Regions from separate parts of the Pseudonocardia sp. 2-7 genome, predicted to be linked through region 1. Evidence: predicted binding sites of a transcription regulator. Region 1 holds the regulator's gene; the other holds the start of a gene.
The links. The regulator LexA, encoded in region 1, represses DNA repair genes until DNA is damaged. The targets are predictions, from matches to a motif close to CGAACACGTGTTCG.
Positions count from the first base shown of each region.

Region 1 (3,406 bases):
CGGCGGCCACCCGATGCGGGGACACGCCCTGCGGACGCGCCCGGCGGCACGTCGCCGACTCCTCCGGCGACATCCCGGCGACCATGTCCCGACACCCGCGCGCCACCCCGCGCACGCCGTCACCCGATGCGACGCCGACGCGGCGTCCGTCGCTCCGCACCGTCACCACCTCGGACCGCCCCGCAACGCACGGCCGTGCGAACCACGGGGTGCGGCGCCGCACTGCGCGGCGCCGGCCGACGTCAGCGCACGGCGCCGACCGACGGCACGGCGGCCGCGGGGGCGTTCCAGCCCGCCGCCGCGTCGCCCAGCAGCCCGAGCGCCACCACCGCGGTCGTCGCGCACAGCAGGGCCGCGACCCCGGTGAGGAACCGCTCCAGGCGCCCGCGGGCGCGGCTGCGGGCCGGACGCGGGCGCGCCGGGACCAGGCAGCGCCGGGACGGCGGACGGACGGTGCGCGGTGCCGGCACGGCCACCGACCGAGGACGGGGCGGCGCCGCGGCCGGCGCGGGCCGCGTCAGCGTCGCCGTCGCCCTCGGGGCCGGGTCCGCGGTGGTGCAGCGGGGCGTCCGGACCGCGGGGTTCGGACCGCCGGCGGGACCGGACACCGGGACACCGGCCCCGGGGGCGCCGGACACCGGAACGCGCCGGGAACGGGCGGCGGGATGGCGGGCCACCGACTCGGTCAGTGCGCGCTCGCGCGCCCCGTGGGCCGCCCACCGGTGGGCCGCGCGCGCGGCGGCCGACGAGCCGGCACCGGCCGCACCGGCGAGACCGTCGGCGGCCCGCACCCGCTCCCGGGCGGCGCGCCGGGCGCGCGAGGTGGGGGTGCCGGGCGCCGGGGCGCCGGTCAGGCAGCCGACCGCGCCGTGATCGCGGATCCGCTCGTCGAGCTCTCGCATGGTTCCTCCTGCCGTCGGACCGCCCGTCCCCCGGGCGGTCTCGTCTCCCCCGCTCCCGACCGGCCCTTCCCCGAGCCCGGTCGAACGGGTGTACGAGCGGTGTAGCACCCGGCACCGACAACAACCGCGTTCCCGCAGATCGTCGCCCGTGCCGGGGACGTTCTCAGCGTGGTGCGCCGACCGCGGGCGGCCCGACCGGGCCGTGGGTGGCGACCGCGACGTCGGCGAGCACCCCGAGCGCGACGACCGCGGCCGCCGAGGCGAGCAGGACACCCGACGCGGCCACCGCACGGCGCACGACGCCCGGCACCCGGCCGGGCCGCACCCCGTCGGTCGCGGCGCACCCCGGGACCCGCCCGATGACCGTCACGTCCCCGATGACCGCCGCACCCACGATCGCCACCCCCGCTGCCGTTCCCGCTGCCGGTCGCCCCCGCGCGGCCGGACGGCGACGCGGACCGCGTTCGATCGAACCAGTGTTCGATCGAACGCGTGTGCGATGTTGTACCACCGCGGCCCGACGGAATCCACGACACGCCCCGGGCGACTTCGAACGCATGTTTGGCGAACGGGCCCGTGGCGGCTAGGGTCGTCGCCGTAAGTACCCCGAGGAGGCGAATGCGATGGCAGCGGACGACACCGGACACGGTGGTCCCGGCGTGACCGGCACCGCCGCGGACCGGGGATCCGCGAAGGTCCGGGAGTTCCCCGACCCCGCGGCCGACACCCGCGGCCTGACCCCGCGGCAGAAGAAGGTCCTGGCCGTCATCCGGGACTGGGTGGACCGGTACGGCTACCCGCCCAGCGTCCGCGAGATCGGTGACGCGGTGGGCCTCACGTCCACCTCGTCGGTGCACCACCAGCTCCGCACCCTGGAGCGCAAGGGCTTCCTCCGGCGCGACCCGAACCGCACCCGCGCGGTCGACGTCCGCAGCCCGGAGCAGATCGCCGGTACCGACGGGACGGACTCCGACACCGACACCGCCGACCTGCGTTCCGCGCGGCCGGCGCCGGCGTTCGTGCCGCTCATCGGCGACATCGCCGCCGGTGGCCCGATCCTGGCCGAGCAGGCCGTGCAGGACGTGTTCCCGCTGCCGCGCGAGATCGTCGGCGAGGGCACGCTGTTCCTGCTCAACGTCAAGGGTGACTCGATGGTCGACGCCGCGATCACCGACGGCGACTGGGTCGTCGTGCGCCAGCAGCCGGTGGCCGAGCAGGGCGAGGTCGTGGCCGCGATGATCGACGGCGAGGCGACTGTGAAGACGTTCCGCCGCAAGGACGGGCACATCTGGCTGATGCCCGCGAACGACGCCTACGACCCGATCCCGGGTGACGACGCGTCGATCCTGGGCCGCGTCGTGGCGGTCCTGCGCCGCCTCTGACCTCCTCGGACGGCGCCCGCTCCCGCGATCAGCGGGACCGGCGGCGCCGTCCGTGCAGGGACATCGCGACGGCGCCGGCGGCCAGCAGCGCCCCGAGCGCCGCGGCCCCGCCCGCGGCAGGCAGCCACGACGGGTACGTGCGGTACTCGGGCACCGCGGCGGGCTGAGGCACGACCGGTGCCTGCGGAACGGTCGCCGCGGACACCGCGCCCGGGACGACCGTGACCGCCGCCGCGGTCAGGCCCCTCGCCTCGCTCCCGGAGTGCAGCGCGCCCCGGCCGTCCGGGGCGATCGCCTCACCCTGCGCCTCCCCCGGCAACGGCACCGGCAGCGGTGCCCCGCCCAGGGCCGCGACCAGCGCGTCGGCGGTCGCCGGTCCGCCGGCGGGCAGCGGGAACACCCAGGCGTCGGTGTAGGTCCGCAGCACGACGGCGCGCCCGCCATCTGCCCCGGCCGGCGAGAGCCCGCCGCCGGTGACCGTGCGCGACCCGGCGGCCCCGAGCGGCCCGCCGCCGGTGCCGGACCAGGGCAGCACCACCTGTGCCACCCGGCGCAGCTCCACGGGGTCCCCGCCATCGCGCAGCGGCGCGGCGGGCCGGTACACCCCGGCGGCCCCGGTGGTCTTGTCGACCAGCAGGGGCACGCCGTCGTCGCCGACCAGCAGTGCCTCGACGTCGCGCGGACCGTCGGGGTGGACGAGGTCGTGCACCCGTGGCGGTCCGGCCGGGGGCAGCACGACGAGCCGGACCGACCCGCGCCGCGCCCCGTTGTCGCCGGTGTCGGCGAGCCACAGCTCCCCGCCCGGTCCGAGGCCGAGGTCCTCGACGTCGGTGACCGGGACGTCGGCCTGCCGGGTGCCGGTGACCGCACAGCTGGCCGGGTCCAGGGTGAACGTCCGCGCGGTCCCGCCGCCGTCGACGACGGCGTGGTAGCGCTGCGGGGCCGCGCCGGGCGGGCCCTCGGCGACCAGTCCGGACAGCTCCGCCAGCCGCGGGTCGTCGATCGAGCAGGCCGGGATCGCCCCGGGCGGCGGCGCGGCCGCACCCGTGAGCGCGCCGGTCAGGCAGAGGACCGCGGTCAGGCGGCGGGCCACGGTCCCGGGACCCGGCCGCCCGGCCGGTG
Region 1 is NZ_CP094507.1:4,001,964-4,005,369, forward strand. Features, by position in the region: gene MTO91_RS19210 (hypothetical protein) at 243-902, opposite strand; gene MTO91_RS19215 (hypothetical protein) at 1,066-1,296, opposite strand; gene lexA (transcriptional repressor LexA) at 1,526-2,284, shown strand; gene MTO91_RS19225 (hypothetical protein) at 2,313-3,377, opposite strand.

Region 2 (3,406 bases), 1.5 Mb from region 1:
GGGTCTGAACGAGTCCGTGCTGCGCACCAAGGTCCTGCGCAAGGACGTCACCCGCACGCCGGCGCCCGCCGCCGGCTGATTGGAGCCGTCATGGCCGGCGAGACCGTCATCACCGTCGTGGGCAACCTGACGGCGGATCCCGAGCTGCGGTTCACCCCGTCCGGCGCCGCGGTCGCCAACTTCACCGTGGCGTCCACCCCGCGCACCTTCGACCGCCAGTCCGGCGAGTGGAAGGACGGCGAGGCGCTCTTCCTGCGCTGCAACATCTGGCGCCAGGCGGCGGAGAACGTCGCCGAGTCCCTGACCCGCGGCGCGCGCGTCGTGGTCCAGGGTCGCCTGCGCCAGCGGTCGTTCGAGACCAAGGAAGGCGAGAAGCGCACCGTCGTGGAGATGGAGGTCGACGAGGTCGGCCCGTCCCTGCGCTACGCGACCGCCAAGGTCAACAAGGTCAACCGGGGCGGAGGTTCCGGTGGCTTCGGTGGCGGCGGTGGCTACGACGGCGGCGGTGGCGGTGGCGCCCGACAGGGCGGCGGTTCCGGCGGTGGAGGCAACTCCGGCGGCGGCTATGACGACCCCTGGGGTTCGGCCCCGCCCGCGGGCAGTGGCGCCGCGTCCGACGACGAGCCCCCCTTCTGATCCACGTACCTCTCCGCCCGTGACGGGCGGAGGACGATCTCCAGGAGCACCACCATGGCCAAGGCCATCGTGCGCAAGCCGAAGAAGAAGGTCTGCGCTTTCTGCAAGGATAAGGCCCAGCTGATCGACTACAAGGACACCGGTCTGCTGCGGAAGTTCATCTCCGACCGCGGCAAGATCCGTGCCCGTCGGGTCTCCGGCAACTGCCGGCAGCACCAGCGGGACGTCGCCGTCGCGGTGAAGAACTCCCGTGAGGTCGCCCTGCTGCCGTACACCTCGACCGCTCGCTGAGGAAGGGGAGACACATGAAGCTCATCCTCAACGCCGACGTCCCGAACCTGGGTGCCCCGGGTGACATCGTCGAGGTCAAGGACGGCTACGGCCGCAACTACCTGCTGCCGCGCAAGCTCGCGGTCGTCGCCACCCGTGGCGCCGAGAAGCAGGTCGAGCAGATCCGCCGGGCCCAGAAGTCCCGCGAGATCCGCGACCTGGGCCACGCCCAGCAGGTCGACTCGCAGCTGCGCAACATCAACGTGACCGTCCCGGCCAAGGCCGGCGACACCGGCCGTCTGTTCGGCTCGATCACGCCGGCCCAGGTCGTCGACGCCGTCAAGGCGGCCGGCGGCCCGCTGCTGGACAAGCGCAGCATCGACGTCCCGGGTCACCTCAAGACCCTGGGCAAGCACCAGGTGCAGGTCCGCCTGCACCCGGAGGTCACCACCGAGCTGCCGATCGCGGTCGTCGCGAGCTGAGCGGTCCGGTGGTCGTTCGACCACCGAGCGTGAACAGGGCGGTGTCCGGAGCCATGTGCTCCGGGCACCGCCCTTTCGCGTGTCCGGGCCGGCCGGACGGGCGTCGTGCACACGGTGCGCAGTCCCGGATGGACGATCGACACCGATCGGACGACCCCACACCGGATGTCTTGTCACGCAGCCGACACGCCGTGCGGTGACGATCCACTCGTCGGGCGGGCCTGTGGACGCGCCGGGCGGCGAGCGGTCCGCCGGGCGCTCCGACACGCCCGTACGCGGCGTGCGGCGACACGCCAGAGCAAAGTTGTCCACAGCTGTGGGTATGCCTCTGACCTGCGCAGACGGCCCGTTCCGCTCCCCTGTCCCCAGGTTGTCCCCAGCACGGTCCCGGGACGGGCGGCATCCGTGCACAGTTCATCCCCAGTTCGATCACCAGGCCGGTTCGCCACGGGCCCGCGGCCGACCTAGTGTCGGCCGTACCGGTACGCGAGCGCCTTGCTCCCCGGACCGCGCCCGCCGCGGTCCGTCGGGCACCGCGCCGGCCGGCAGATCACCGACGACGGTCGCGGGTGGCAGCACGTACCACTCGCGCGTCGAACGTGCGTTCGGTACTGTGTCCACCGGGGGTGACGCTGCGTATGGCTCTGACGGACGATCGTCCCGGCAACAAGCCCCGTGCGGTCCGTGACGGCGAGAAGGCCTCCGGACCCGGCGAGGGCGCCACGTTCGACCGTCAGCCCCCGCAGGACCTCACGGCCGAGCAGTCGGTGCTCGGCGGCATGCTGCTGAGCAAGGACGCGATCGCCGACGTCGTGGAGGTCCTGCAGCCGGAGGACTTCTACCGGCCCGCCCACCAGACCGTCTACGAGACGATCCTGGACCTCTACAGCCGTGGCGAGCCCGCGGACGCGGTGACGGTCTCGGCGGAGCTGCAGCGGCGCGGTGAGCTCGTCCGCCTCGGCGGCGCGCCCTACCTGCACACCCTCATCGCGACCGTGCCCACCGCGGCGAACGCGGCGTACTACGCCGAGATCGTCGGCGAGAAGGCGGTCCTGCGGCGGCTGGTCGAGGCCGGCACCCGGATCGTGCAGCTCGGCTACCACGGTGCCGACGGCGGCGACGTCGACGACGCGGTGGACCGGGCCCAGGCCGCGGTCTACGAGGTCACCGAGCGCACCACCACCGAGGACTACACGGTGCTGGAGGAGCTCCTCCAGCCCACGATGGACGAGATCGACGCGATCGCCTCCCGGGGCGGCCAGTCCACGGGGGTGCCGACCGGCTTCGCCGACCTCGACCAGGTCACCAACGGTCTGCACCCGGGCCAGATGGTCGTCGTCGCGGCCCGGCCGGGTCTGGGCAAGTCGACCCTGGGTCTGGACTTCGCCCGCTCCTGCTCCATCAAGAACGGCATGACCAGCGCGTTCTTCTCGCTGGAGATGAGCAAGTCCGAGATCGTCATGCGTCTGCTGTCCGCGGAGGCCCGGATCCGGCTGGCCGACATGCGCGCCGGCCGGATGTCGGACGAGGACTGGACGCGGATGGCGCGGCGGATGTCGGAGATCTCCGAGGCGCCGCTCTACATCGACGACTCGCCGAACCTGACGCTGATGGAGATCCGGGCCAAGGCGCGCCGTATGAAGCAGCGCTACGACCTGAAGCTGATCATCCTGGACTACCTGCAGCTGATGACCTCGGGCCGCAAGGTCGAGTCCCGTCAGCAGGAGGTCTCGGAGTTCTCCCGGCAGATCAAGCTGCTGGCCAAGGAGCTCGAGGTCCCGGTGGTGGCGATGAGCCAGCTGAACCGTGGTCCCGAGCAGCGCACCGACAAGCGGCCGATGCTGTCCGACCTGCGTGAGTCCGGCTCGATCGAGCAGGACGCGGACATGGTGGTGCTGCTGCACCGCCCCGACGCGTTCGAGCAGGACGACCCGCGCGCCGGTGAGGCCGACCTGATCCTGGCCAAGCACCGTAACGGCCCGACCACGACGATCACCGTCGCCCACCAGCTGCACTAC
Region 2 is NZ_CP094507.1:5,499,819-5,503,224, reverse strand. Features, by position in the region: gene rpsF (30S ribosomal protein S6) at 1-79, shown strand, start outside; gene MTO91_RS26630 (single-stranded DNA-binding protein) at 91-636, shown strand; gene rpsR (30S ribosomal protein S18) at 691-927, shown strand; gene rplI (50S ribosomal protein L9) at 942-1,388, shown strand; gene dnaB (replicative DNA helicase) at 2,027-3,406, shown strand, end outside.
Region 2: dnaB (replicative DNA helicase) is a predicted target of LexA. The motif match lies at 1,983-1,996, and genes of this name have one in related genera.